3 regions of the Brevibacillus sp. IT-7CA2 genome follow, and region 3 is predicted to be linked to each of the others. Evidence: predicted binding sites of a transcription regulator. Region 3 holds the regulator's gene; each other region holds the start of a gene.
The links. The regulator CtsR, encoded in region 3, represses protease genes until heat stress. The targets are predictions, from matches to a motif close to ATGGTCAATAAAGGTCAAACA.
Positions count from the first base shown of each region.

Region 1: clpP (ATP-dependent Clp endopeptidase proteolytic subunit ClpP) is a predicted target of CtsR. The motif match lies at 5,029-5,049, and genes of this name have one in related genera.
Region 2: clpP (ATP-dependent Clp endopeptidase proteolytic subunit ClpP) is a predicted target of CtsR. The motif match lies at 3,662-3,682, and genes of this name have one in related genera.

Region 1 covers NZ_CATKQT010000052.1:159,012-168,806, forward strand. The annotation lists gene lon (endopeptidase La) at 1-993, opposite strand, end outside; gene lonB (ATP-dependent protease LonB) at 1,241-2,938, opposite strand; gene clpX (ATP-dependent protease ATP-binding subunit ClpX) at 3,136-4,401, opposite strand; gene clpP (ATP-dependent Clp endopeptidase proteolytic subunit ClpP) at 4,422-5,003, opposite strand; gene tig (trigger factor) at 5,135-6,427, opposite strand; gene ACM6JA_RS26475 (metallophosphoesterase family protein) at 6,553-7,092, opposite strand; gene ACM6JA_RS26480 (XTP/dITP diphosphatase) at 7,123-7,716, opposite strand; gene rph (ribonuclease PH) at 7,709-8,470, opposite strand; gene ACM6JA_RS26490 (GerMN domain-containing protein) at 8,705-9,757, opposite strand.
Region 2 covers NZ_CATKQT010000044.1:1,863-11,657, reverse strand. The annotation lists gene ACM6JA_RS19860 (PAS domain S-box protein) at 1-820, shown strand, start outside; gene ACM6JA_RS19855 (DUF4023 domain-containing protein) at 856-990, shown strand; gene ACM6JA_RS19850 (branched-chain amino acid ABC transporter substrate-binding protein) at 1,240-2,475, opposite strand; gene ACM6JA_RS19845 (copper amine oxidase N-terminal domain-containing protein) at 2,692-3,153, opposite strand; gene ACM6JA_RS19840 (hypothetical protein) at 3,369-3,590, shown strand; gene clpP (ATP-dependent Clp endopeptidase proteolytic subunit ClpP) at 3,722-4,324, shown strand; gene ACM6JA_RS19830 (H-type small acid-soluble spore protein) at 4,439-4,624, opposite strand; gene ACM6JA_RS19825 (hypothetical protein) at 4,635-4,817, opposite strand; gene ACM6JA_RS19820 (HPr family phosphocarrier protein) at 4,946-5,203, opposite strand; gene whiA (DNA-binding protein WhiA) at 5,253-6,200, opposite strand; gene ACM6JA_RS19810 (gluconeogenesis factor YvcK family protein) at 6,209-7,219, opposite strand; gene rapZ (RNase adapter RapZ) at 7,298-8,179, opposite strand; gene trxB (thioredoxin-disulfide reductase) at 8,415-9,374, opposite strand; gene ACM6JA_RS19795 (tetratricopeptide repeat protein) at 9,439-9,795, opposite strand, start outside.
Region 3 covers NZ_CATKQT010000014.1:576-10,370, reverse strand. The annotation lists gene pssA (CDP-diacylglycerol--serine O-phosphatidyltransferase) at 74-802, opposite strand; gene disA (DNA integrity scanning diadenylate cyclase DisA) at 917-1,993, opposite strand; gene radA (DNA repair protein RadA) at 2,002-3,369, opposite strand; gene ACM6JA_RS11230 (ATP-dependent Clp protease ATP-binding subunit) at 3,476-5,926, opposite strand; gene ACM6JA_RS11225 (protein arginine kinase) at 5,993-7,066, opposite strand; gene ACM6JA_RS11220 (UvrB/UvrC motif-containing protein) at 7,086-7,604, opposite strand; gene ACM6JA_RS11215 (CtsR family transcriptional regulator) at 7,621-8,085, opposite strand; gene ACM6JA_RS11210 (HAD hydrolase-like protein) at 8,287-8,961, opposite strand; gene ACM6JA_RS11205 (UDP-N-acetylglucosamine--LPS N-acetylglucosamine transferase) at 8,991-9,795, opposite strand, start outside.

The sequences.
Region 1 (9,795 bases), on a different contig from region 3:
CTCCTTCGGTTTATCCAAGCCGTAATGATCTTCATCGAGAACTTGCTGTGCATGATGAATATCCAGATTATCTTCTGTCGTTTTCGTCCACGGCAGCGCAAACAAGGTATCGATATACGTACGGATGACCGAGCCTTCCGCAGAAGTAGCCGGCATCTTCTCCAGACGCTCGAGCTCCTTCTCGATCTTCGTTTTGATCCGCTCAGGAGCATCCGATTTTTCGAGCTGAGCACGCAGCTCATCTACTTCGCCTTGGCGTCCGTCCTTGTCGCCCAGCTCTTTTTGGATTGCCTTCATTTGCTCACGCAGGTAATATTCCTTTTGCGTGCGCTCCATCTGTTTCTTCACGCGGTTGCCGATCTTGCGCTCCAGCTCAAGTACCTCGCGCTCGTTGTTCAAAATGGTCAAAAGAATTTCGAGACGTTCCTTGATGTTGGTCGTCTCCAAAATTTCTTGTTTATCCTTCATCTTGAGCGGCAAATGCGAAGCAATCACATCCGCCAAACGTCCCGGTTCCTCAATGTCCTGCACAGAGGTTAGCGTCTCTGGAGAAACCTTTTTGGACAGCTTGATGTACTGCTCAAAGTGACCCAGCAAGGAACGCATTAAAGCTTCCACTTCGTTTTGCTCTGTTTTTTCATCTTGCAAATATGTAATCGACACGACGAAATAATCTTCCTGTTGAAGATACTCCTCGATCTTCGCGCGTTGCAAGCCTTCTACCAATACACGGATTGTCCCATTCGGCAGCTTTAGCATTTGTTTCACACGCGCAACGGTACCAATACTGTAGATTTGCTCAGCATCTGGCTCTTCTATATGGACCTCTTCTTGTGTCGCAAGCAAAATCTTGTTATCGTCTACCATGGCTTGCTCCAATGCGCGGATGGACTTTTCCCGTCCAACGTCCAAATGGAGTACCATTGTCGGATAAACAAGCAATCCTCGCAACGGGAGAAGCGGTAATTCTCGTTTACCGGAACGTTCGCCCAAGCGGATGCACCTCTCCTTGTTGATCTACCCTCTTACAAAGAGCCTTATAACAGACAAAAACGGCCCTCAAAGCCGTTTTTCAAACGCCCGCCCGGCCCCAAAAAACGAGACAAAAAAGATCATACCAATCATTTTTTGTGTAGCTCGTTTCAGGCCGGGCAAGGACTCAGGCTCTTTGCAAGCAGAAGCTTTTTTCCATTGTAGCGCAAACACAATCCGATGTCTAATCCACGAGCATACCCGACTGTTACAGTGATAGCGGAGAGGAAGCGAGATCTTCTGCTGGGATTTGCAAAGTAAATCCCGTCGCCTCGTCTTCTTGCATGGCAACTTGCGGTACAGCTAGCTCGATTACCTCAGTGACAGTGGACACTGGTATGATTTCGATCCCTTTCATGTCGGCAAAAATGCTTTGCCAGTTTTCCTGTGGAATGAGGACTCTGGTCGCTCCCGCTTGTTTGGCGGCCTCTACCTTCGCGACTACACCCCCAACTGGCTTTACCTTCCCATGAATACTCACTTCGCCAGTCATGGCCAGTAAATTATCGACAGGCTGATTCAAAATCGCCGAGTAGATCGCAGTGGCAATGGTAATGCCCGCAGAAGGCCCATCGACTGGGATGCCTCCCGGAAAATTGATATGCAGATCGTAATCATACGGGCGGACGCCCATTCTGTTCAGGACAGTCAAAACGTTTTCGATCGATCCTTTTGCCATCGACTTCCGGCGGATCGTCCGGTTGCGGCTGCCCATCTCCTCTTCCTCGGCCATTCCTGTCATCGCCATTCGACCTTGACCAGGAACAGCGGTGGGTGAAGCAGTCACTTCAAGCTCCATCACACTGCCCATGTTCGGACCGTACACAGCAAGACCGTTGACCAATCCCACCTGCGGTGTATCATGCACCTGCTTTTCTGGACGAGGCGATTTTTGACTGCTGTGCATCACCCATTCCACATCGGCAGCCTGGATGTCTTGGCGTTCTTCCGTCAAGGCAATTCCGGCAGCAATTTGCAGCGTATTGATCGCTTCGCGTCCATTGGTCGCATAGCGCTCGATCACGGAAACAGCGCTGTCTTCTATATTCATATTCATTTTAGGCACGGCCGTACGCACGATACTCCCAATTTCTCCAGCCTTTAATGGGCGGAAAAAGATTTCCAGGCAACGGGAACGAAGCGCAGGAGGCAATTCTTCTGGCAACCTCGTCGTCGCTCCAACCAGACGGAAATCGGCGGGTAAACCGTATTTGAAAACGTCATGAATATGCGAAGGAATTTGGTTATTTTCCTCGCTGTAGTAAGCACTCTCTAGCATGACTTTGCGGTCTTCAAGAACCTTTAGTAACTTATTCATCTGCACAGGATGGAGTTCCCCTATTTCATCAAGAAAAAGCATGCCACCGTGCGCTTTTGTCACAGCGCCTGGCTTTGGCTGCGGAATCCCCGCCTGCCCAAGCGAGCCAGCCCCTTGATAAATAGGATCATGTACAGAGCCGATTAACGGGTCAGCAATCCCGCGTTCATCAAAACGAGCAATCGTCGCATCGATTTCAATAAACTTGGCATCAGAAGAAAACGGCGATAGCTGATTTTTCTTTGCTTCTTCCAGCACGACCCTAGCCGCTGCGGTCTTGCCTACACCAGGTGGTCCATAAATAATGACATGCTGTGGGTTGGGACCACACAAAGCGGCACGCAACGCACGAAGCCCATCTTGTTGTCCTACAATTTCTTCCAAAGTAGCTGGTCTCGTTCTCTCTGACAGAGGTTCTGTCAATGCAACCATTCTCATTTTACGTATGGAATCAAGATCCTTGCGCGATTCCTTTTCGGTTGAGGTTTTCGTGTTTCTCTGCGCTCGCAGCAAGTTCCAAAAGTAGGTGCCGATCACGATACCAACAACCACTTCAATGACAGCAATGACCAATGTCGTATAGTCCATATGCAGTCCCTCCCATGCGTCTTCGCTTGCGGTCAACTTCTGTTCCCCAAAGAGGAGGGAACACCTTCATGACCGTTTTGTGCATATGTAAAGCTTCTCTTGAACGATATCAAGTAGTATTGCCCCGCAAGCGTAGACGTAAACCAACAACAAAAAAACCACCTCGCTTATCACGAGATGGTTTGTGTAGACAATGCTTATGCTGTTTCTTCGTGCAATTCCTGGCCTTCTTTGGTCAACAGTTGTGGCTTCACTTTGTCGCGAACCGTTTCTTCGGTAATCACGCACTTGTTGACGTCTTCTCTGGAAGGAAGCTCATACATCATATCGAGCATGATTTGTTCGATAATCGCACGCAGTCCGCGCGCACCAGTGTTGCGCTTAATCGCTTCTTTGGCGATTTGCATGAGCGCACCGTTATCGAACTCCAGCTCAACACCGTCGAGACTCAGCAGTTTTTGGTACTGTTTCACCAAAGAGTTTTTCGGCTCTGTCAGGATACGCACGAGCGTCTCCTCATCCAGCGGCTCCAAGGTAGCAAGCACTGGCAAACGACCGACGAACTCCGGAATCAGACCAAATTTCAGCAGGTCTTCCGGCAAAATGTATTTCAGGTATTCTCCGGCTTTCAGATCGCCTTTTACGCCATCTCCGAAGTCTGCACCGAAACCGATGACTTTTTTACCCAAACGACGCTTGATAATCTGCTCGACGCCATCAAATGCACCACCGCAGATGAACAAAATGTTCGACGTGTCGATTTGGATGAACTCTTGGTGAGGATGCTTGCGTCCGCCTTGTGGTGGAACACTCGCAACAGTACCCTCCAAAATTTTCAAAAGCGCTTGTTGAACGCCTTCACCAGATACATCACGCGTGATGGATGGGTTTTCCGATTTACGGGCTACCTTATCAATCTCGTCAATGTAAATGATTCCTTTTTCAGCCTTCTCAACATCATAGTCAGCAGCCTGGATGAGCTTGAGCAAGATGTTTTCAACGTCTTCGCCCACATAGCCTGCTTCTGTCAGAGAAGTTGCGTCCGCAATCGCGAAAGGTACATTCAGAATGCGCGCCAATGTTTGCGCGAGCAACGTTTTCCCGCTACCAGTCGGACCGATCAGCATGATGTTGGATTTTTGCAGCTCCACATCCTCGATCTTCGCCCCGGAATTAATCCGTTTGTAGTGGTTGTACACCGCTACAGACAAGGACTTCTTCGCCATATCTTGACCGATGACATAGTCGTCCAAGATTTTGCGAATTTCCACTGGCTTTGGAATTTCTTTCATATCGATTTCTTCTTCAGTGCCCAGTTCTTCCTGTACAATTTCATTGCACAGTTCGATACATTCGTCACAAATGTAAACACCAGGACCAGCTACCAGCTTGCGCACCTGTTCCTGGGACTTGCCGCAGAAGGAACACTTCAGTTGGCCTTTGTCGTCGTTAAACTTAAACATGCGCTTCACCTCACAACGGGTCAGTTTTTGCGTTCGATAATAGAGTCAATCAATCCGTAGGCCTTTGCTTCTTCTGCACTCATGAAATTGTCGCGGTCTGTATCTTGCTCTACGCGTTCATAAGGCTGACCTGTCCGCTCAGACAAAATCTCATTCAGCTGGCGCTTCGTTTTCATAATCCATTCCGCATGAATGCGGATGTCTTCTGCTTGCCCACGCACACCACCGAGCGGTTGGTGAATCATTACTTCGGCATTTGGCAGAGCGAAGCGCTTGCCTTTTGCACCAGCAGCCAACAGGAACGCACCCATGCTGGCAGCCATGCCCACACAAATCGTGGACACATCCGGTTTGATGTACTGCATGGTGTCATAGATGGCCATTCCTGCTGTAACAGAACCACCTGGAGAGTTTATGTATAGCGATATGTCTTTGTCCGGATCCTCTGCCTGCAAGAAAAGCAGCTGAGCGACAACCAGATTGGCGATTTCATCATCAATCTCGGTGCCCAAGAGAATAATCCGGTCTTTCAGGAGGCGCGAGTAAATATCGTAAGAGCGCTCTCCCCTGCTTGTTTGCTCGATGACCATAGGGATTAGCATTATGTATTTTCCTCCTTTGCCGAAAAAAGTCAATGGTGGAAAAACAAGGCACGATACACTCGTGCCTTGTGGTCTTGACAGCCAGCGTCAGGGTTAGCCTGCCCACTGACCAATCATGCGTTCTTCTAAGCTTATGCTGTTACTTTGCTTTCTGCAACCAGCAAATCTACTGTTTTGCGAGTTTGCACATCGCGGTACAGAGCAACCATGCCATCTTGTGCAGAGAAGATTTTGCGCAGCTCATCAGCTGGGCGGCCGTATACGCCAGCCAGTTTATCCAGTTCTGCGTTTACGTCTTCTTCTGTTGCTTCGATGTTTTCTGCTTTGCCGATTGCTTCCAAAGTCAAGGAAGTGCGAACGCGGGATGTTGCATCTGAACGCAATTGATCACGCAGTTGGCTCTCATCCATGCCGGAGAACTGGTAGTACAGTTCCAGAGTCATGCCTTGGTATTGCAGACGTTGACCAAATTCATTTACCATTTGATCCAATTCATGCTCAACCATTACTGCTGGCAGATCGATCTCAGCGCTTTCAGCTGCTTTCAGAACGAGCTGCTCACGAACATATTGATCTTTTTCTTGCGCTGTTTTTTCTTCGAGTTTTTTCTTGGTGTCTGCTTTCAGCTCTTCCAGCGTGTCGAACTCGCTCACGTCTTTGGCAAACTCATCATCCAAAGTAGGCAGGTTTTTGCGCTTCAAGCTGTTCAGCTTCACTTGGAATACCGCTTCTTTACCAGCGAGGTTAGGAGAGTGGTACTCTTCAGGGAAAGTTACGGTAATTTCTTTTTCTTCGCCGATGTTCAAACCAGCCAGTTGCTCTTCGAACCCTGCGATGAAAGTACCGGAACCCAGTTCCAGAGAGTAATCTTCCGCTTTACCGCCTTCAAAAGCTACTCCGTCTTGGAAGCCTTCGAAATCGATTACAGCGATATCGCCTGTTTGTGCGGCACCCTCTTCTACTGCTACGAGCTCAGCATGACGCTCTTGCATGCGCTTCAGTTCAGCGTCAACGCTCTCGTCTGTTACAGAGAAGTCTTTTTCTTCGATGGACAGACCTTTGTAGTCGCCCAGCTTCACTTCAGGCTTCACAGTTACAGTCGCTTTGAAGATCAGGTTTTTCCCTTGTTCCATTTGCGTTACGTCTACTTCTGGACGATCTACTGGCTCGATACCAGCTTCACGAACAGCTTGTCCGTATGCAGTTGGAAGCAGAATGTCAAGAGCGTCTTGGTACAAAGATTCTACACCAAAACGAGATTCGAACATTTTGCGTGGTACTTTTCCTTTACGGAATCCTGGAACCTGAACTTTTTGAACCACTTTTTTAAACGCTTGATCCAATGCTGCGTCTACTTGCGTAGCATCTACTTCAATCGTCAGGACTCCCTGGTTATTCTCTACCTTTTCCCAATTTGCTGCCACGTAAACTTCCCCTCCTAAATCGAATCAACAGAACATCGCCAGCCGCGCCATGGTATCTTCGCAGGCTCGGATGATAATATTCTAGCCATTATAACCATTCTAGTATAGCACAAATCTTTTAGTTTTCAAGAAGACCTCATTGGTCGACGAACAGAATAGTTCCCTCCCAATTGTGAAACCCGGTTGCCTAAATGATCATAAAACGCCACGGATATGTAAACTTCTGTCGGGCTCGTTCCTGTCTCTTCTAAAAGAGCATATGTCGGTACGTGAAAACCGCGCGGCATTTGCAGGCTACCCGGATTCAGAAACAAGATGTCTCTCTCTACGCCACAGACAGGTACATGAGAGTGACCGAATACGACTACATTTGCTCCGACCTCTTCTGCACGGTAATGAAGGCGCAGAAGAGAGCCTTTCACTTCGAAAAGATGCCCGTGCGTTTGCAGGATGTGAAGTTCGCGCCATTCGGTCTCTTGTTCAGTCGGCACCTCTTGTGTCGAATCGCAATTGCCTCGGACAAGCGTCATGTTGGAAAACGGCTCGCGCTGATGGTCGACACAAAAATCGCCACAATGCAAAATTTTTTCGACATGATGTCGGTTGACGACCTGGCTTACTTCCCGAACCAAGCCGTGGCTATCGCTCATGATGAGAATTCCCATCACGCCTCACTCTCCTGTTTTCTCTCTTGTCTACTTGATGATTTCAAGCAGTTGCTGCATGGCACGAGCGCGGTGGCTGATCTGGTTCTTTTCTTCTGGCATGAGTTCGGCCATCATTTTGTCCATCGATGGGATGTAGAATACCGGATCATATCCAAAGCCGTTTGTCCCTTTTGGCTCACGCGCAATCACACCCTCACAAGCGCCAGTGGAAATGATTGGCTCTTCGCCTGGAATCACCAACGCCAACGTACAACGGAAGCGAGCTGTGCGTTCCTGTGTCGACACTTCTTCCAGCTCTTTCAACAATTTACGCCAATTCTGCTCGTCTGTTGCATCTTCCCCAGCGAAGCGTGCGGAGTAAACTCCAGGACGTCCTTCCAGCGCATCTACTTCCAGACCTGAATCGTCACCGAGGGCTGGCATATTCAAGTATGTAGAGATTTCAATTGCTTTTTTCAGCGCGTTTCCTTCGAAGGTGTCCTTGTCTTCTACTACCTCAGGCACACCGTCAAATTCAGCGAGGCTAATTCCTTCCCAGCCTGCCTCTGCGAACAGCCTGTTGAATTCTTTCACTTTTCCTTGGTTACGTGTTGCGAGAACAACTTTTTTTCGATTAGGCATGACTTTCCTCCGCTACTGATTGTGCAAAAGAGAGCGAAACATCAGCGAGCGCCTCTTTTTGACTGTTAATCAAGTTGTCAATGCCGACTTTTGCAAGGGCAATCATTTCTTGTAGCTGTTCAGGAGAAAACGGGGCATCCTCCCCTGTTCCTTGCAGCTCGACAAACTTTCCTTTTCCCGTCATGACGACATTCATGTCGACAATCGCTGTAGAATCTTCTTTGTAGTTGAGATCGAGCACGGCTTCCTCGCCGACTACCCCTACTGAGGTCGCTGCCAGGAAGTCGTTGAGCGGCAGCTGTTTCCAGGTGCCACTATCCACCAGCTTTTGCATTGCGTCTACCATTGCCACGAAGGCTCCAGTAATCGAAGCTGTCCGTGTACCTCCGTCTGCCTGAATGACATCGCAATCCAGCCAAATAGTGCGTTCACCCATTGCTTCAAGGTTCACGACGGAGCGCAGAGCACGTCCGATCAGACGCTGAATCTCCATTGTGCGTCCACCGACTTTTCCTTTGGACGACTCACGCGCGTTGCGGGTCGCTGTTGCTCGGGGAAGCATGGAATACTCGGCTGTGATCCAGCCCTTCCCGCCACCACGCATAAAAGGCGGTACCCGGTCCTCCAAAGTCGCCGTACAAATCACCTTTGTGTCTCCGACTTCAATCAGGCACGATCCTTCTGCGTGTTTAATGTAATTGCGCGTAATCGTTACAGGGCGCAATTGATCATGGGCACGGCCATCCACTCTCATTCCAAGTTCCTCCTAAATCGCTTTGTTACACTCCGCTCATTATACCAGAGGCGGGAAACGATCTGCCACTGCACAAACGCCTCTTCCTTATTTACGTTAATTGCAAATATTCTTGTCACTTCCTCCATCATAATAAATTTCTTGCGGTCGAAGTGGCTGCCAGCAGCATCGCTGGGAGCAAAACAATTGGCGTACAAAAACCACGCTCGTTAATACGGGCGTGGTTTTTGTTCATTACATCTGTATGGGATTGAGTTGAACCGGGCGGCTAACTGGCTTGGTGAACTCGCCACTAGCTAGCGGTTTTCCTTCCACCAGCAGCTGCACTTGCTTGGCTCCTGTCGTTTCTGTCAATGACAAGACGAGCGATTGCAGGGCTTCTGGGCTCGCTTCCTTGCCATCGTCATACTTGAGGATGTCACTGCTCAAATTGACCGTCACCAAATCTTTTTCTTGCTTCACATTCAGAACACGTGTCGTACGCAGCAAGGAACTAAAGAGCTGAGATCCTTGTTTCGGTCCTTTGATCAACTCTTCAACAGTTGCCTTGGCGATGTCAGCCGTTTCAGGAACCAGGCGAGTGACTGGGACATAATACGTACGTGTATCATCCAGCTGTCCTTGGAAATAAACCGTTACGCTGGAGGTATCTCCTGGTACCGCCCCATCGCCCAGTTCGAGATTGACTCCTTGATTCCGGTCTAATAGCGTAATGGGTGTTTTGGCTGCTGGCATTTCCGTCAACGGCGTTCCATTCACCCAAATTTGCACAGTCTTGACGCTGCTAAACTCCGTCAACGCCCGGGTGACTGCATCGACAATTTTCTTCTCGTCTTTCTCCTCGTACGTTTTGAAGTCTTTGGAAAAATCGACAGTGGCTACGCCATTTTTGATGACAAGTCCTTTTACTTCTGTCCCTTTCGGCAAGACAGCGGAGAAGCCACCCTGGAGCATGCTCTCTACCGGACCGCCTTTTACCATGTAGCTCAATACTTGTTTGGCAGGACCTTCTGATTTCGGAAGAGTCATCGAGACAGGAACGATATATCCGTTAGCATCCTGCAAGTACACCATTCTCTCTCCAGTCTCCTGAACGACCGGTTGTGCACCTTCTTTTGCAGCATCCGGGGACGTCGTGCCGTTTGGCAAATCCACTGATACCTCTGACTGTGGCGGTGCATCAATACTAATCGTTTCCTTTTCCGGGCCAAAGAGACCGCAGCCCGACAAAAGCACTGCGCTAACCCCCAGCACGGCCGTCATTTTCCCGATGTGCCTTATCTTCATTTCCCCAGCCTCCTCCAGACACTTTGTACTACCATGTA
Region 2 (9,795 bases), on a different contig from region 3:
GTTTCGTTTCCAAACCAAAAATAACAAATGGATCGTTCTCGAATCAAAGGGTGCCCCCATCCTGACAAAAACGGGAGATTGTGATGGCTTTATCATTGTATCGCGGGATATTACAGAACGCCGAAATAACGAGGAACTATTACGAAAGGCTGAGAAGCTGTCCGTAATTGGGGAGCTGGCTGCTGGAATCGCCCATGAGATTCGCAATCCACTCACATCTTTGAAGGGCTTTATCCAGTTTCTTTATCCGAGCATGAATGATAACCAGCAGTACGCCGACATTATGCTCTCTGAACTGGACCGGATCAATTTTATTGTGAGTGAATTGCTTGTCTTGGCAAAGCCACATAGCATCCAAATTAAGCCTCTTCCGCTCATCCCTTTGCTAGAAAGCGTCTTGGCACTATTGAGGTCGGAAGCAAATTTGAAAAACATCAATTTCCGTACCGCATTTGCTTACCATCCGATCATTGCGGGAGAAGAAAACCAGCTCAAGCAAGTCTTTATCAACATCATTAAAAATGCCATCGAAGCGATCGACGGACATGGTGAGGTTCTTATTGCCACTGCTTTAATAGACAATCATCAAGTACTCATTACGCTCACGGATACTGGCTGTGGAATCTCTGAAGAAATGATTCACAAGCTGGGTGCCCCCTTTTTCACGACAAAAGAAAACGGGACTGGCCTCGGCCTTATGATCAGCAGCAAAATCATGAAAGACCACAACGGCAGCCTCGAAATTAAAAGCAGGAAGCACGAAGGTACAGTGGTAGAGATTACACTTCCGATTGTACAAGACCAAATTGGGTCATCCTAGAAAGGTGTACATCCCATCATCAATGGAGGTGCCCTATGGATTTCACCAAAATGAGCACGAGTGAGTTCGTGGCCAAAATTCGCGAATCCCAAGCGAAAAACCTGCGTAACAAACAGCATCAGGGCTACGGTCATCCGGAACAGCGTCTGCCCAGCAAGCAACGAGTATAACGAAGCAAAAACCCACCTGCGAGCTCACTGCCGAGCCAGGTGGGTTTTTGTTTGTTATTGTGGATCCTGCTTATTCAGGTTACGATCTCTTTCGGACTTTTGCTTCTGGGTGCCTTGCGTCTTGCTGCTGTGTCCTTGGTTGCCGCCATTCTTCGTATTACGATTGTTTGACATCAGAATCCCTTCCTTTTCATCCTGGTATTCATGCCAAACGTAGTATGTCCCAAACAGCTTATTCATAATGAAGAATTACTTCGCTTCACCCATAAATACTTTCTTTCCATCCTCATACTTGTACACGTATACGGAAGCAAAGTCGTTGTCGCCTTTTTCATTGAATGTTACGTTGACGAATTTGCCTTTGTAATCTTTGGTTTTGTGAACAGCTTCCAGCACTTGTTCACGAGTTGGCTTTTTGCCGCCGTTTGCTTTGATCGCTTCTTCCAGTCCGTTCAGCATAACACCCATGGAGTCATAACCAAACGAAGTGAAGATCCCTACTTTGTTGCCAGTCGCGCCCTCGAAATCTGTGATCCATTTCTTGCCGTCTTCGGTAGCACCAATATCACCAACAGTAGAAGTAAAGACTACGTTATTCGCATTTTCCGCACCAGCAATTTTCACCATGTCAGCGGAGTCGTAGCCATCGCCGCCCATGAAGACACCTTTGAAGCCTTTTTCACGTGCTTGTTTCACGATGATCCCTGCATCAGAGTAGTATCCACCGAAGTAGATCATCTCTGGATTTTTCGCAAGAATTTGGGTGATGATCGCACTATAATCCTTTTCGCCTGCCGTTACCCCTTCAAAGCCGAGAACTTGTACGCCGTCTTTTTCAAATTGCTTTTTCACTTCTTCCGCAAGACCTTGTCCATAAGCAGCCTTGTCATGCATAACGAAAGCCGTTTTTACATTCAACTGATTTTTGGCAAAAATAGCAGCCTTGGAGCCTTGTTGATCATCACGCGCACAAATGCGGTGTACGATCTTCTTGCCTTGCTCAGTCAAATCTGACCCCGTTGCAGAAGGAGATACCATTACGAGCTTCTCTTGCTCGTATTGCGCTGCTGCTGTAATCGAAGCACCTGTTGTAGCATGTCCAACTACTCCAACTACGTCAGAATTTGAAATCAACATTTGTGCGACTGCTACCCCTTGTTTCGGGTCAGCTTGGTCATCTTGCGCGGACAACTCAACATCAAAGCCAAGTGCTTTGAATGCCTCCTTTTTTTCTTTCAATGCATATTCAGCACCAGCTTTTGCAGTGCTTCCGTAATCGGAGTACTGACCAGACATCGGACCAACTACAGCAATCACGAGCTTCTCAGTAGCTCCGCTTGAACCGCCCGTGCTTCCTCCGCTATTGTTGCTCGGCTGTGGTGTCGCGCTTTGACCACCAGTCCCCGTACCTCCACCGCAGCCCGCGAGCAATGTACTCAGAGCAAATGTTGCAGCCAGTATCGACAATGATTTCTGTTTTTTCATAGCAAAACATCCCCCTCTTTATTTATGAGCAAACTATGAATCACAATCTTATTGTAGGATATTTTAGAAAATTTGCAATAGAAATGATTGAAAGAAGAATCAATCAAAAACCTCTATCACTGTCTGCTAATAGAGGCGTACACGTGGTGTATTGAGGCAAATAGCCACTTCTACGCATAGAAGTGGCTATCTTGATGAGAAGTATCCGTTTGATTATTAGGAATTAATTGGAATGCTCAGCTTGTAAGTGAGCGTTTTTGCATCGTACTCTACTTTTGCACCCAATTCTTGGGCGATGAATACGAGTGGAACGAGCACTGCTCCGGTCACTGGACGTGGCGGATTTGCTACACTTGTTTCTTTGCCGTTTTTATAAGCAAAGTTTTTGTTTTCGTACATGCGCAGAGCGTACTGGTTGTCTTTGGCAATCAGCAGAGATTTGGTCGTGCTATCCCAAGCTGCAGTACCACCCAAAGCAATCGCCAATGTGCTCGAATTCACATACGCAACACCATTTTCAGTAACGATTTCTTGTGGGAATGGGAACTCCTTGCCGTTTAGCTGAACCTTGATTTTTTGTTGCTGTACAGGAGCAGATTGGGCAAACGCAGCCGTTGCCGCTACACTTCCTGTTAGAAGAGCCGCTGTCAGCATCATTGTCGAAAACTTGCGAAGCATAATTAACACCCCTCAAATATCATGAAATGAATTCCAATTATGTAAGGTTCGACATGAATTAACTTTTCCCTTCTTTTTTATTCCATACATTTCCTATGTAATTCTCTCCCCAAACATGACAAGACTAGGAAAAAAAATAAATATCCCACGAACAAACGTTTTTGTGCACAACCTGTGTATAACATTGTGGATAACTTTCGAAAGTGAGGCTTACCATGGCAGGGGAACGTTTTTTTCTCATTTATCAAGAGGCCAGTGACGAAGAATGCTTATTGACCATTGAACCATATAAAGACCAACAGGAGCTGGCGGAAGCCATCAATCAGCTGCAAGCCAAACAAATCGATGAATATACGATCATCAAGGGAAAAAAGATGAAAGCCACGTTGAAACTCGCCGTCGATTTGGCCGAGGCCGATGAGAATTCCAAGGAATGAATGTTTTCTTTTTCGAGTACGTTTAGACAGAGGGAAATTGGCAAACATGGTAGTGAGGGCACGCACTTATGTGTTTGACCTTCATTGACCTTTTGTGTATGATATTGTTACAAAGAGAGGAGGAAGACTAGATGCATATGAATTTAATTCCAACCGTCATTGAACAGACGAACCGTGGGGAACGTGCTTACGACATTTATTCCCGCCTGCTCAAAGACCGCATCATCTTTCTGGGAACCCCAATCAACGACACCGTAGCCAATATCGTTGTGGCACAGTTGTTGTTCCTTCAGGCGGAAGATCCGGAGAAAGACATTCACTTGTACATAAACAGCCCAGGCGGTTCAATTACTGCTGGTATGGCAATTTACGATACTATGCACTTCATCAAGCCAGATGTATCCACCATTTGTATCGGAATGGCTGCTTCGATGGGAGCATTCCTGCTGGCTGCTGGGGCAAAAGGCAAACGCTTTGCTCTGCCAAACAGTGAAGTCATGATCCACCAACCATTGGGTGGAGCACAAGGTCAAGCGAGTGACATTGAGATTGCCGCAAAACGTATTTTGAAGATGCGTGATCATCTGAACACCATCCTGGCTGAACGCACTGGACAGCCTTTGGAGCGCATCCAAAAGGATACCGATCGCGACAACTTCCTCTCTGCCGCAGAAGCAGTAGAGTACGGATTGATTGACAAAGTCATCACTTCTGAACCATCTTCCAAAAAATAAGAGATACGTAGTAAAAAAAGAAGCACTCGTGCCTGGACTACAGGCCGAGTGTTTTTTTGTATGCCGAGCAAATCCCAAGAGGCTTCCCTTGGTTTGCTCGGCTATTTCGATGGATCATGGTGATACTTCCATTAACTGACTGACATAGACTGTCCGGCTATGTCCCGGATTTTTTTCCTCATGCACACGTGCTGTTGACGTTTTTTCGTCTACAGCATCTATCCAAACGGCTTGTCCTTCGTACTCTACCTTGATATGGTCGTCGGAGCTCATTATGGCTTGTGCTCTCGTTACATTCATAAGCGGCTCCCTATTGCTCATCTTCAAGGGCTTGCTTGGCTGACGACGCCCCTGTCATCGTGTCTACAGTCGTTTCTTCAATCAGTCCGTTTTGGTCGGAAACAACTCCGCCCCCCAGTCCCTCGTTTACCATCCGATCAATGTCCATATCATAACAATCACGGCCTTCGTAACACTTATCGCGGTTACTCATGTGTCATTCCTCCTTCATGCAATATACATGGTTAGAAATGCCCTGCCCGAAGTGAATTGATACATATTCATCAAGATGACCAACAAAAAAAGACACTTCCCTATAAGGGAAAAGTGTCTCTCGTAACTCTATTCTTCCTTGCTTACCAGATTCGTAAGGCTGGTGACTGCCTGGGAGGCATCCGGCCCTTCTGCCAAAATGGTAATTTCCGTTCCAGAGCTGATTGCGAGGCTCATGATACCCATGATGCTTTTCGCATTGACCTTCTTGGTGCCTTTTTCTACGAATACTTCCGATGCAAAACGGTTAGCCTCCTGTACGAAAAAGGCTGCTGGACGAGCTTGCAAACCGGTCTTTAACTGAACCACGACCTGCTGTTGAACCATGAATGGACCTCCTCACTTGTAGACTATTATCCTTTAGTATAACATGCATCTACATCGAAATATTTTGTTTTTCTCGTATTTTGTCAGCGATTTCGTTAATTTTTCGCAAGCGGTGGTTAATGCCCGATTTGCTCACTACTCCGCTTGGCACCATCTCACCCAATTCTTTCAAATTGATGTCAGGATGAGCCACTCGAAGCTCCGCGACCTCTCGCAGACGTTTTGGCAAATTCTCCAATCCCATCTCTTGATCGATGAGCTGAATATTTTCCATTTGTCTGGTGGCTGCATTCACCGTTTTGTTTATGTTGGCGATTTCACAATTGTGTAAACGGTTTACTGAGTTCCGCATGTCCTTTACGATTCGGACGTCCTCGAAATACAGAAGCGCCTGATGAGCGCCAATCAAGCTCAAAAACTCTGTAATCTTTTCGCCTTCTTTAATATAGAGAACATACCCTTTTTTCCGCTCGATGCACTTGGCATTTAGTTTATACCGATTGGCGATCTTGGTCAATGCTTCGCAAAAATCCTGATAGGAAGTGAAAATCTCCAGATGATAGCTGGATGCCTCTGGATGATTCACTGATCCCCCCGCCAAAAAAGCCCCCCGCAAATAAGCAGCGCGGCAACAGGACTTTTTCACGATCTCAGGAGCGATTCCTGGGATAAACGACAGGCTTTGATCCATGATGCCCAAGTCTTGCAAGATCTCATTAGCCTTATTCGGAATACGCACAATGTAGACGTTGTTCTTCTTCAAACGCATTTTTTTGCGAACCAGCAGTTCAGCATGTATCTGAAACAACCTCTTGATTAACGTGTAAATGCGTCGGGCAATCGCCGCGTTCTCTGTCGTCACATCCAGCACCAGTCGTCCGGCTCCAAACTGCAGACTTCCATTCATCCGAATCAAGGCTGAAAGCTCTGCCTTGCTGCAGCAATCGGCACCCTCCATCATGGTAAGTTCTTTTTTGGTATGCGCGGCGAATGACATCGACTTCACTACTCCTTCTCTATCTTCAGCACCTTCCGTCTTCGTCTGACGAGTGACACAACCTGCTTGCTGACAGCATGTGCATCATGACGTAAGTATCCGTCCTCAAATGTGACTAACGGCTTCGCCACAACATGCAGACCGATTTGGCGCAATTGCTTTAAGTCACATCGGACAGGAGCTGCTCCTTTTTCCGCGTATTTGTCCAATACATGGGTAGGCAGCTCGGCTGAATTGACAATGATCGTATCCAGAAATGGTCTATCTACATGGTCATACATGACATTCACGTGCCTGGATGCAGAAAAACCGTCTGTCTCCCCCGGTTGCGTCATGACGTTACAAATGTAGATTTTCGGGGCTTGTGCGCGTGTAATCGCTTCAAATAACCCGCGTACTAATAAATTAGGCAGGATGCTTGTGTACAAGCTGCCAGGCCCAATCAAAATGGCATCCGCGTCGGCAATAGCCATCAGGGCTTCGCTCAGAGGAACAGCGTCCTCCGGATCGAGGAACACCCGCTTGATTTCTTTGCCTGTCAACGGTATTTGGGATTCTCCGATTACGAGAGATCCATCTGTCATTTCCGCTTTCAACTGAATCGATTGCGTGGAAGCTGGCAATACATCTCCACGTACTGCCAAAACCCCGCTCAATGTTTTGACTGCGGTGACAAAATCTCCAGTGATTTCGTTCATCGCTGCAAGTAATAGATTTCCCAAATTATGCCCTGCTAATCCCGTGCCTGTGGAAAAACGATATTGCATGACTTTTTCCATCAACGGCTCTGTATCGGCCAGAGCAGTCAAGACGTTTCGAATGTCGCCAGGTGGAAGCATATCCATTTCTTCTCGCAAACGTCCAGAGCTTCCCCCATCGTCTGCTACCGTAACAATCGCTGTGATATGCACCGGCTCGTGCTTCAAACCGCGTAGAAGGACGGACAGACCCGTTCCTCCGCCAATAACGACTAGCCGTAATGGCCTTGACTGTAGCCTCCCGACTCCCTTAGTAGGCATATGTCACCTCATTATTTCTAATACACATACCACAGGTGGCTATTTATGCGCGTTTCAGTCTTTCCTGCCATTTTATGCTCATTTGTTCTTTTCCATGTCTCGATGACTGACACGGACAGAAAAATCTTTGCCAAAGGTTTCTCCCAAATGTTCTGCAATGGCGACCGAGCGATGTTTGCCACCGGTGCATCCAATTCCTATCACAAGTTGACTTTTTCCTTCTCGCTGGTAATGCGGCAGGGTGTACCCCAAAAAGTCTGTAAGCTTTTCTAAGAATTCTTTTGTGTCCTTGTGCTGCATCACATACTCTGCCACGTCTGGATCACATCCTGTTTTCGGACGCAAATCCTCCACATAATGTGGGTTAGGCAAAAAACGGACATCGAACATCAAGTCAGCGTCTATCGGTGCGCCGTATTTGAAACCAAACGACAATACATTAATCGTAAGTGGTGATCCTTGTTGACCGTATTGGTTGATGATTTTTTCTCGAAGCTGAACTGGCTTCATTTGACTCGTATCGATAATCTGATGCGCCCAGCCCTTCATTTCCTCCAACAAACGGCGCTCAGCGTGAATTCCTTCCAAAGGCGAACCGTTCGGGGAAAGCGGATGTCTGCGACGTGTTTCCTTATAGCGAGAAACCAATGTCTGATCGTTGGCATCCAGATAAAGGATGTGGTACGATAATCCATTCATCTGATTGAGGCTCTCCATGGTTACGGCTAGATTTTCAAAAAACTCACGCCCTCGCAAGTCAATCACCAATGCGACTCGCTCAATACTCCCACCAGACTGTTTGACCAACTCAGCAAATTTGGGAATCAGTACAGGGGGTAGGTTGTCTACACAAAAAAAGCCCAGGTCCTCCAAGCTTTGTACAGCAACTGTCTTTCCCGCACCTGACATTCCGGTAATAATCAGGAGATTCATGGCCTTGTCGTTTCCCAATTCCGTCACGCAACTCGCCTCCTACGATTCTGACAATAGCATACCATATTGTCCACCTTATTCGCACCTTTTTGAACCGCTTCCCCTGTTTTTCCAATGACGTCTTCTACAGGTGTTCAAGCTTTTTTAGAAAAAAAGATGCGTGACTGAATGCCAGCCACGCAACAATTGTTTATATAGATAAGGGGGTCAATTCATTGTCTATAGATTACTCTTGAATTATTTCACCCATGTTACAAGCAGGTTAAGAGATTGTGACATTTTGTTCCTTTAGCTTTTCATTCAGCTCTTCTACATAGTGTTGAGCAGATTGAGCAGCGATAGAACCGTCTCCAGTAGCTGTCACGACTTGACGCAGCATTTTTTCTCGTACATCTCCTGCTGCAAAAACACCTTTTACTTTGGTGTTCATTTTTTCGTCTGTCAGTACGTAGCCTGCGTCGTTGGTGATGCCCAGTGGACGTACGCTTGCAGTCAATGGGTCCATACCAACGTAGATGAACACTCCATCTGCTGGGTATTCTCTTTGTTCACCTGTTTTCGTATTTTCCAAGAGAACCGCTTGTACTTTGCCTTCACCACGGATCTCTTTTAGTTCTGTATCCCAGATCACTTCGATTTTTTCGTTATCGAAAGCGCGTTTTTGCAGGATTTTCTGTGCACGGAACTGATCACGACGGTGTACGATAGTCACTTTGGAAGCGAATCGAGTAAGGAACACAGCCTCTTCTACCGCGGAATCTCCTCCACCAACAACCACCAGCTCTTTATTGCGGAAAAATGCACCGTCGCAAACCGCGCAGTAAGAAACACCACGGCCGGACAATTCTTTTTCGCCTTGTACACCGAGCAAACGATGCTCTGCACCAGTTGCCACAATAACAGATTTGGTCAAGTATTCTTTGTCACCCGTGATAACGCGCTTGTACGGCTCTTCATCGCGGATTTCCTTGATTTCGCCATATGCATACTCCGCACCGAATTGCTGTGCATGCTCAAACATTTTTGTAGAGAGATCAGGGCCAAGAATGGAAGTGAAGCCTGGGTAGTTCTCGATATCTTCCGTGTTCGCCATTTGACCGCCTGGAATTCCTCTCTCCAGCATCAATGTGCTCATGTTCGCACGGGATGTATATACTGCAGCCGTCATTCCAGCAGGGCCAGCTCCGGCGATAATAACATCATAAATTTTTTGATCGCTCATGCTTGTTGCCTCCTCATCTCACACAGTTTTGTTTCCTTATTTAAATTAATTATAATGTAATAATCTATTTAAAATCAAGTGTCGACAAAACTTTGACGCACTTTGCCAAGGTAGCGGCAGAAATGCCGTATTTTTGAGCTAGAAGGGCTTGTGACTGTTTTTCGTTCCTTATCGTTCCGTATACATATTCTAATGCTGCGACCCACGCTACTTCTTTTCGCACTTGTACACGACTTTGGGCATATTCATGATGCTTGCGCCATACATCGAGGCACCATTCTCCGGCCTCTTGCTTGCCCTGCGAGAGCAAATAATGGCTTATTTCTTCTTCTATACTGCTCTTTTGCTCTTCCGTCGTCGGTGAACCATTCGGTCCATCAGGAGTTCCTTCCGGCATGTCTGCACCCATATCAGCCAAAGC
Region 3 (9,795 bases):
ATGAACCCTAAAAAAAGTTGCATACAAAAAAGAAAAACCCGCACATTGAAGTGTGGGTTTTTTTATGCCGTAACTATTCAAACGGTACGGATTCTTCCTCTTTGTTTTTACGCTTGCGTAATTTTTTGACAAGAAAGTCAACGTTTTTTTTTATTCCGTACAGTGCATAAAAAGCGAGTGGCAGGAAGACGATTTTTGGAAATTGCTGCGGATACTTAATCGCTACAACAACCACAATCGCGATGATAATGGGTGTGATCCAGTAAGCAGACTTTGGAATCCCCACTTTTTTAAAGTTAGGATACTTGACCTTTGATACCATTAAAAAGGCAAGCAGCAACATACTTACGGCGAGCAATACCGGAGTGAACACTTGGTGATAGAGTGCGAGCGTAGCAAGCACGCCTCCCGCTGCCGTAATCGGCAAACCGATGAAATACCCCGGAACCCCGGCCTGTACGTTAAAACGCGCCAAACGCAGCGCACCACAGATCGGAAAAATGGCTGTAATGAGAATCCCAAGCAAATCAAAGTGTTGCAAGACGACAACATACATGATGAACGCTGGCGCAATCCCAAATGTAATAACGTCAGAAAGTGAATCCAATTCCTTCCCGAACTCACTTTGGGCATTCAACATACGAGCTACACGTCCATCCAGCCCGTCTGCCAGCATACCAATGATCACTGTGATCGCTGCATATTCGACGTATTGATCGCCTCGAAACGCAAGAATAATTGCTAAAACTCCCAGAAACAAGTTGCTTACGGTTAGTATGTTCGGTAACGATTTCACGAACATAGACTACCTCCTGATTTCTTTTGCATAAGGAGCAGGTTATCCTGTCGACCTTGTTTTTATCCAAGTCCCCTAGGCAAATGTTGAATACAAATAATGCCTTTATCCTATTCTACTTTAAATGTGTCTGTCAATGAACACTTGTTCTTGAATTCGTTTCAGCCCCTCTTTAATCGCTCTCGCTCGGACCTCTCCAATGCCTTCCACCTCGTCTAATTCCTGAATCGTTGCCATCATGATTCGCGGCAGATGATGAAAATGCTCTACCAGATTTGAGATGATCGTAACGGGCAAACGCCGTATCTTGTACAGGATCCGATACCCTCTAGGGGAAACGGATTCATCCAGCATACTGACATTGGAGGAATACCCCAGCGTTCGCAAAAAAGAAGTGAGCTCCAGCATTTCCTCCGAGTTCAATTTTTTCATGTCCCGCAGCACGAGATCAGGTGAATAGGATGCATCTCTGGAATAATCCCGAATAAACATATGGGCCTCTTCCTCAATGTTTGAAACCAGTTCCTCCAACTGCATACTGACGAGCCTTCCTTCTATCCCTAGCTCACATATGTATTTGGAGACCTCAGTCTTAATACGTAACACCATCTCAATCCGTTGCAAAACCGAGGCAACTTCGTGTAACGTAACGAGCTCCTCGAATTCTAACGCACCGAGATTCGTCAATGTTTGATCAAGCACAGCCTTGTATTTCTCAAGGGTAGATACAGCCTGATTCGCCTTGGCCAAAATGACGCTGATTTCGCTTAAGACATACCGGAAATTCCCCTGGTACAGCGTGATCACATTGCGGCGCTGCGAGATAGCAATGACCAGATGATTCGTTTGGATGGCTGTCCGTTGCGCTGTACGATGCCGTGTCCCCGTCTCGCTCGTGGGGATTGAGGAGGGTGGGAAGATTTGCGTATTCGCGTACAGGATGCGTTTTGCGTCTTCACTTACTATAATCGCCCCATCCATCTTCGCTAATTCATACAAATGGGCAGGAGAAAAATCACAATTGATGGAAAAACCGCCATCGACAATCGTCTTCATCTCTGGACCGCACCCAATGACGATCAAGCCCCCAGTTTTTGCCCGTAAAACATTTTCCAACCCTTCACGAAGCTGTGTGCCGGGTGCCACGAGACGAAGCACATCACCGATTTGCGGAGCTCTTTTGATGTTCCCCTGCATGCCCACTCCTACCTCCTTATCACCTCGTTCAACGCATCCGCAATATTGCTCACACCAATTACTTGAATGTCTGCTGGCGCATCCAGACCACGGATGTTTTTCTCAGGGATGATGACACGCCTAAAGCCTAACTTATGTGCTTCTCGTACTCGTTGCTCAATACGGGAGACACCGCGCACCTCACCAGTCAAACCAATTTCTCCGATAACGACATCATGCGGATTGGTAGCGTGGTCACGGAAACTGCTTGCAATGCTTACGGCAATCGCCAAATCAACCGCTGGCTCATCCAATCTGACCCCACCTGCTACGTTTACATAAGCATCCTGATTTTGCAGCATCATGCCCATGCGCTTTTCTAACACTGCCATGATCATCGCCACACGCTGATGATCGACCCCTGTTGCCGTTCTCCGAGGGGTTACAAAGCTGGTCGGGGCAACGAGAGCTTGCAGCTCAACCAAGACGGGACGTGTGCCCTCCATACTGGCTACGACTGTCGAACCCGCAACACCAAATGGACGCTCTGCCAAAAATATCTCAGAGGGATTCGCCACTTCCTCCAAACCGCGATCCTTCATCTCGAAAATACCGATTTCGTTTGTCGAACCAAAACGGTTTTTGACGGCGCGCAAAATTCGAAACGTATTGTGGCGCTCCCCTTCAAAATAAAGAACAGCATCCACCATATGCTCAAGCATACGCGGACCGGCGATAGAGCCTTCCTTGGTAACGTGACCGACAATGAAGGTCCCAATCCCTTTCCCTTTTGCAATCCGCATCAATTGGGCAGTCGCCTCCCGCACTTGTGCGACACTTCCAGCAGCCGATTGGATCGTTGGGTGAAACACGGTCTGGATCGAGTCAATAATTAGCACATCCGGGTCTACTTGATTAATATGCTGTTCGATCAAATCCAAATCATTTTCTGCCAATACAAACATCGGCGGCGTTTGCAAATGGAGTCGATCCGCGCGAATTTTGATTTGCTTTGCCGACTCTTCTCCAGATACATAGAGAACCTTCGCCCCTTGATGAGCCAAGGCAAAAGATGTCTGCAAAAGCAATGTCGATTTTCCAATTCCGGGGTCTCCCCCAACCAAAATGAGTGAGCCCGGAACAAGTCCTCCACCAAGTACACGATTCAATTCTCCGATTGTCGTATCCATACGTGGATCTTCTTCACTGGCTACCTGGGTCAATGGAATCGCAGATTGGCGCTGGCCGCCGCTCATCCCTTCGTGACGATGTGCATTTTTTACCGTCACTTCCTCCACCAAGGTGTTCCAGCTGCTGCAGCCTGGGCATTTTCCCATCCATTTTGGTGATTCATAGCCACATTCTTGACACGCGTATTTCGTTTTATACTTTGACATAGTCGCACCCTCACTTGGATTTCTTTCTCTACTTTTATCATAATTACGCACCCAAAAAAAGAATACCTCCCGAATCAGGAGGCATTCTATTACGTTTCAACCCAGCTTATGATTTCGTTTTTTCGAGGCGCTTGACAACCAGCTTGCCTTCTTCGGCTTCGATATTGACGGTATCGCCTTTACTGATCGTGCCCTTGAGCAATTCCTCGGACAAATTATCCTCGATGTGGCGCTGGATAGCACGACGCAGAGGACGTGCACCATAAGCCGGATCAAAGCCTTCTTTTGCCAATACTTTCTTGGCTTCTTCGGTCAATTGGAAATCAATGTCTTGCTCTTTCAAACGTTTACGCAGCTCATCTGTCATGAGAGATACGATTTGCTCGATGTGCTCTTGCTCCAAGGAGTGGAACACGATGACTTCATCGATACGGTTCAAGAACTCAGGACGGAAGCTTTTCTTCAGCTCATCCATGACTTTGTCTTTCATATCCTGATACTTTCTTTCCGAATCGTTGGTCGTGAAGCCGAGCGTCGTATTTTTCTTGATCATGCTGGCTCCGACGTTGGAAGTCATAATGACAACCGTGTTGCGGAAATCAACGGTACGTCCCTTGGAGTCTGTCAGACGACCATCATCCAATACTTGTAAGAGGATGTTGAATACGTCTGGGTGAGCTTTCTCGATTTCGTCCAGCAAAATGACGGAGTAAGGCTTGCGACGCACTTTTTCGGTCAGCTGACCGCCTTCGTCAAAGCCTACGTAGCCAGGAGGGGCACCTACCAGACGAGCGGTGGAATGCTTCTCCATGTACTCGGACATATCTACACGAATCATTGCATCCTCGTCACCGAAAAGCGTCTCTGCCACGGCACGAGCCAATTCAGTTTTACCCACACCAGTAGGTCCCAGGAAGATAAACGAGCCGATCGGGCGTTTTGGGTCTTTCAGACCAGCACGGGCACGGCGAATCGCACGCGAGATGGATTTGACTGCTTCATCTTGACCAATGACGCGATCGTGCAAAATTTCTTCCATCTTCAGCAAGCGCTCTGTTTCTTCTTCCTTCAGCTTCAACACAGGAATACCCGTCCAGCTCGCCACTACTTGTGCGATGTCTTCCGGAGTAACCTCCATGTTCAGCTGACCTTGGCGCTCTTTCCAGTCTTTTTTCGTTTTATCCAGTTCTTCACGCAGTTTTTGTTCCTGATCGCGAAGTGCTGCTGCTTCCTCGAACTCTTGTGATTGCACGGCAGCGTCTTTTTCCTTGCGCACCTCTTCCAGTCGTCCCTCCAGCTCTTTGAGGTTGGGTGGAACCGTAAAGGATTGCAAGCGAACTTTGGATGCCGCCTCGTCGACCAAGTCGATGGCCTTGTCAGGCAGGAAGCGTTCCGTAATATAGCGGTCAGACAGTTTTACTGCCTGCTCGATTGCTTCATCGGTAATTTTGACACGATGGTGGGCTTCGTAACGATCACGAAGGCCATGCAGGATACGAATAGCATCCTCTGCTGTCGGTTCATCAACCTGAATCGGTTGGAAACGACGCTCCAGTGCCGCGTCTTTTTCGATGTACTTGCGATATTCATCCAACGTTGTGGCACCTACGCACTGTAGCTCGCCACGTGCCAGAGCAGGCTTCAAAATGTTGGAGGCATCAATTGCGCCTTCTGCTCCACCTGCACCAATCAGGGTGTGCAGCTCATCAATAAACAGGATGATGTTTCCTGCTTGGCGAATTTCGTCCATGATTTTTTTCAGACGATCTTCGAACTCACCTCGATATTTGGTTCCCGCAACAACGGTTCCCATATCCAGTGTCATGACTCGTTTATCACGAAGGGTCTCTGGAATTTCGTTGTTCACGATTTTTTGGGCAAGACCTTCTGCGATAGCTGTTTTCCCGACGCCAGGCTCCCCAATCAAAACAGGGTTGTTCTTGGTGCGTCTGCTAAGTACTTGAATCACACGCTCGATTTCTTTTTGGCGACCGATGACAGGGTCCAGCCCGCCATCACGAGCGATTGCAGTCAGATCCCTTGCCAAGCCGTCCAGTGTCGGCGTATTCGCCGCTGGATTCCCTCCAGACGGTTGATGAGATGCCATCATTTCCGAGCTGCCAAGAAGCTGGAGTACCTGTTGACGTGCCTTGTTCAGGCTAACGCCCAAATTGTTCATGATTCTCGCAGCAATGCCTTCTCCTTCACGGATCAAGCCAAGCAGAATATGTTCAGTCCCGACATAGGTATGACCCAGCTTGCGGGCTTCGTCCATCGAAAGTTCAATAACCTTTTTGGCGCGAGGTGTATAGTTTGGTGTGTAATTACTACCGGACTGCTCTGTTCCTCGCCCGATTAACGACTCCACTTCACTCTGGATTTTATCGAGGCCAAGCCCAAGTGATTGCAGTGCCTTCGCCGCAATCCCTTCGCCTTCTCGAATGAGTCCCAGTAGCACATGCTCTGTCCCAATATCTTTGTGTCCGAGACGAACCGCCTCTTCCAGGGCAAGCGCCAGTACTTTTTGTGCTCGTTCTGTAAAACGTCCAAACATCATATCGTACACCTCCGTATAACCCTGTTTTTTCTCTAAATGGTTAACAATTGCGTGATACCATTACAATTATTCTTGTGATTCTACTACGCGCAGACGTTCGCGGATCAACCTTGCCCTTCTTTCGTCGCGTTGGTCCGGAGTGAGCTTTTGTCCAGCGTGGTGCTGTAAAAACCCTGGCTGTGTCGTGACCAACAGTTCGTTTAGGACGAGCGGAGATACATTCGGAATGATGCCTAGATCAATCCCCAGACGTACATCGGACAGACGTTGAGCCGCTTCCTTGGACTCTACCGTGCGAGCGTACATCAAGATGCCATACGACCGAAAAATCCGATCCTCCAATGAAACCCGCGTATGCTCCAGCAAATAAGTACGTGCCACACGCTCTTGCTCAATAATCTGTCTGGCTACACCGTAGAGATTGGAAAGGATATCCGACTCAGACATACCCAGTGTAACCTGATTGGATAACTGAAAAAGATTCCCTAGAGCTTCGCTGCCCTCTCCATAAATTCCTCTAACGACTAGACCAACTTGATTAATTGCCTGTAAAATTCTGCTGATCTGCTGCGTCATCACCAGTGCCGGCAAGTGCAGCATCACAGATGCACGAATTCCCGTACCCACATTGGTTGGGCAGCTTGTTAGATATCCTCGTGTTTCGTCGAAAGCGTAGTTCAAGCTTTTCTCAAAAATGTCGTCTATCTTCGTACCTATTTCCCATGCCTCGTTCAAACGAAACCCGGGTAATAGTACCTGTATTCGAATGTGGTCTTCTTCATTAACCATAATGCTGACAGACTCATCTTCACGAAGTAATACCGCACCTTTGCGAGACTCCTCTGCCAGATGAGGGCTAATCAGATGCTTTTCTACGAGCACCCTTTTTTCTAACGGATTAATTTGGTCCATATGGATGACCTGAAGCTGATGCCTTTTGCGCATTGCCTCCGAATCGCTTACTTCCGTTACCTTTCTGACGACTTCCTCGCCCTGCGAGTCCGTTGCCAATAACGGAAAGGGGTGCTGGCGCAGGTTACGGGCGATACGCAGCCGTGTACTAATGACAATGTCGGAATCAGGACCTTCTCCTTTCATCCAATTGCTCCACGGGTTTTGCATAAACTGCTTTTGGGACATAACCAGCTAACCTCCCTTGCTACGATTGGGCCATTTTTTGTTCCAATGCTCGAATTCGATCGCGCATTTCTGCTGCCTTCTCGAACTCTTCACTGGCGACATGACTTTGCAGCGCTTGCTTTAGTTGCTCCAGCTCTTTGCGGATCTTCAGTTTGCCACCGGTCCGCTCTGGTACTTTTCCACTATGCTGTGTGTTTCCATGAATTCGGCGGAAAAGGGGGTCCAGTCGATCACCCAAAAAGGTGTAGCAATCACTACAGCCAAATCGGCCGCTTTTACTAAATTGAGAATATGTGAGTCCACATGTTTCGCATTGAAGCGGCTTATTCGTTGCCGTTTCGCGTCCATTCTTTTGCATGGGATCAAATTTTAAAAGTCCTGACAGGAGATTGTTGATGCTGAAGTTGTGAAAGCCGGTAAAGACGTCCCCTTTTTCATGAGCACACTGCTCGCAAATATGGTATTCGGTTTTTTCGCCATTGACGATTTTCGTCAAATGAAGTGTCGCCGGTCGTTTTCCGCATTCCTCACAGTTCATAACATCATACCTCCTTTTACTTCAACAAGATTGCTGCGATCATCTGCTTTAAAATATTTGCCCGCAAACGATCCCGCAATTCAGCTTCTAGCGTCAATACGTTTCGCGAGGTAGCGATTTTCATCAAGGTGGCTTCTCTGATGTTGACTAATCCTTCCTCAAATAGTCTTTCTACGATCGCATTTCCCACGCTCTGACTGATGCTCTCACCAATTAGTTCTTCTGTTAGCAATTCCTGCAAGCGTGCTTTGCTGACAATCTGCACCTTGCGTATGCGAATATACCCGCCGCCCCCGCGCTTACTCTCTACAATGTATCCTTTTTGAACGGTAAAGCGCGTATTGATGACGTAATTGATCTGAGACGGCACACATTGAAAATGGTCGGCAAGCTCACTACGCTGAATCTCGATCGATCCATTGGGACTGTTTGTAATGATGCCTTTCAAGTGATGTTCAATGATGTCCGAGATGTTACGCAAGTCATCGCCTCCTATTCCTCTGTGTATGTTCTTATGAGGTTACCTAATTGACTTTGACTATCTTTGACGTTAATTATAATGGGTTTAATGCGTGCCCGCAAGTGTCCCTTACACATTCTAGTGTGGGCAAAAGAGGGTCGCTTGAAACTTGGACATGATCAACAAAAAAACCACTCACTGAGGAATGGTTTATGTTTGTTCTTATGTATTGGTGTCGATTGCTGGCAAATGACTCAGTAGCTGAGAGAAGCTGGTGATGATGACATCTGCCCCATCAAGCTCGCCTGGTTTCGCAAAACCAAAGTCGCATCCAATGGTAAATAAACCATTTGTCTTGCCTGCTTCTACGTCGGAGTGACGATCTCCTACCATGATGGCCTGCCCGATTTTGTAATCAGACAACAATTTTGCAACTAGGTCATTTTTGGAATGCGTGCAGAAACGGCCAGCTGAGTACAGATCGGTCATCAGCGGCTTTAACTCGTATTCCTGACAAATGGCATCGATATACTCTTCCTGCCCATTGCTTGCTACAAACAAAGCAAATCCTTTCTCACGCACCGTTTCCAAGGTTGATTTTACATCCGGATATAGCTCGGTCACTCTTTCTTTGAGTAACTGGATTTCATTTTCTAGCAAGAAGGCGTCGGCTGAGCGAATGGCTTCCTCACTCGCACCCGGCAGTAATTTGTCCCAGATCTGCTCGATCGTCATTCCCAGTACATTGATCAGTTCACGTTCGTCAGGGGTTTCACCTTGCCATAGTCCTTTTTGACGAAGCTGGTCAAACGTTCGAATAAATGCGGGGGTCGACAGCTTTTCTGTTTGCAGTAACGTGCCATCCATATCAAATAATATGGCGAATGGTACAGTCATGGGTTCCTCCATTTTGTCTGGCTAGGCAGCTATTCTACTTCTCCTGGCAACATATTCATATCATCCATGATGAACTCGGTAATTCGTTGTGCAGCATCTGGCTTCGAGATTTTCTGTCCCATTCTACGCATATAATCCACCTTGGACGGGCTATGCAATAGTTCATCGATAAAGTAAATCAATTGCTCTGACAGATTCGCATGTACCGCACATCCATTATTGAGCAAAAAGTGGCTGTTCCTCTCTTCCTGTCCAGGCAGAGGGTTGTAAACAATCATGGGTACCCGTTTACTCATTACTTCAGCTGATGTAAGTCCGCCTGATTTGGTGACAATTAAATCAGCCGTCTCCAAGTATTCGTGGAAGTTATTGATGAATTTTAGTGGAACGACTTCATGGCGATACGTACGATTTATCACTTTATTGTACAGCTTGTCGTTTGTCCCTGTTAACACAAAGGTTTTCAGAGGAATGTTAATCTCTTCTAGCCCATCTAATACCTTTTCCATCGAACCAAGACCCAATCCGCCCCCTGAAAGAATAATGCTCTTTTGTCCAGGAGCAAGGCCAAGCTTTCCCCGAATCAGTTCGGGTTCCAATGGCAAACTGAATTTTTTCATGATGGGAATGCCCATCGGAATGAATTTTTGATGGTCCTGTCGATAAACGTCTAACAGGTAATACAGTTGTTCATGGCCGATGAAGTAATAATTGATATGGTGATTAATCCATGAAGGATGGATGGTATAGTCAGTAATGATTGTATAGATTGGTTCCTTCCAATCATTTCTCCCTTTCAGTACGGAGAGCATACAGCTTGCAAACGGATGCGTA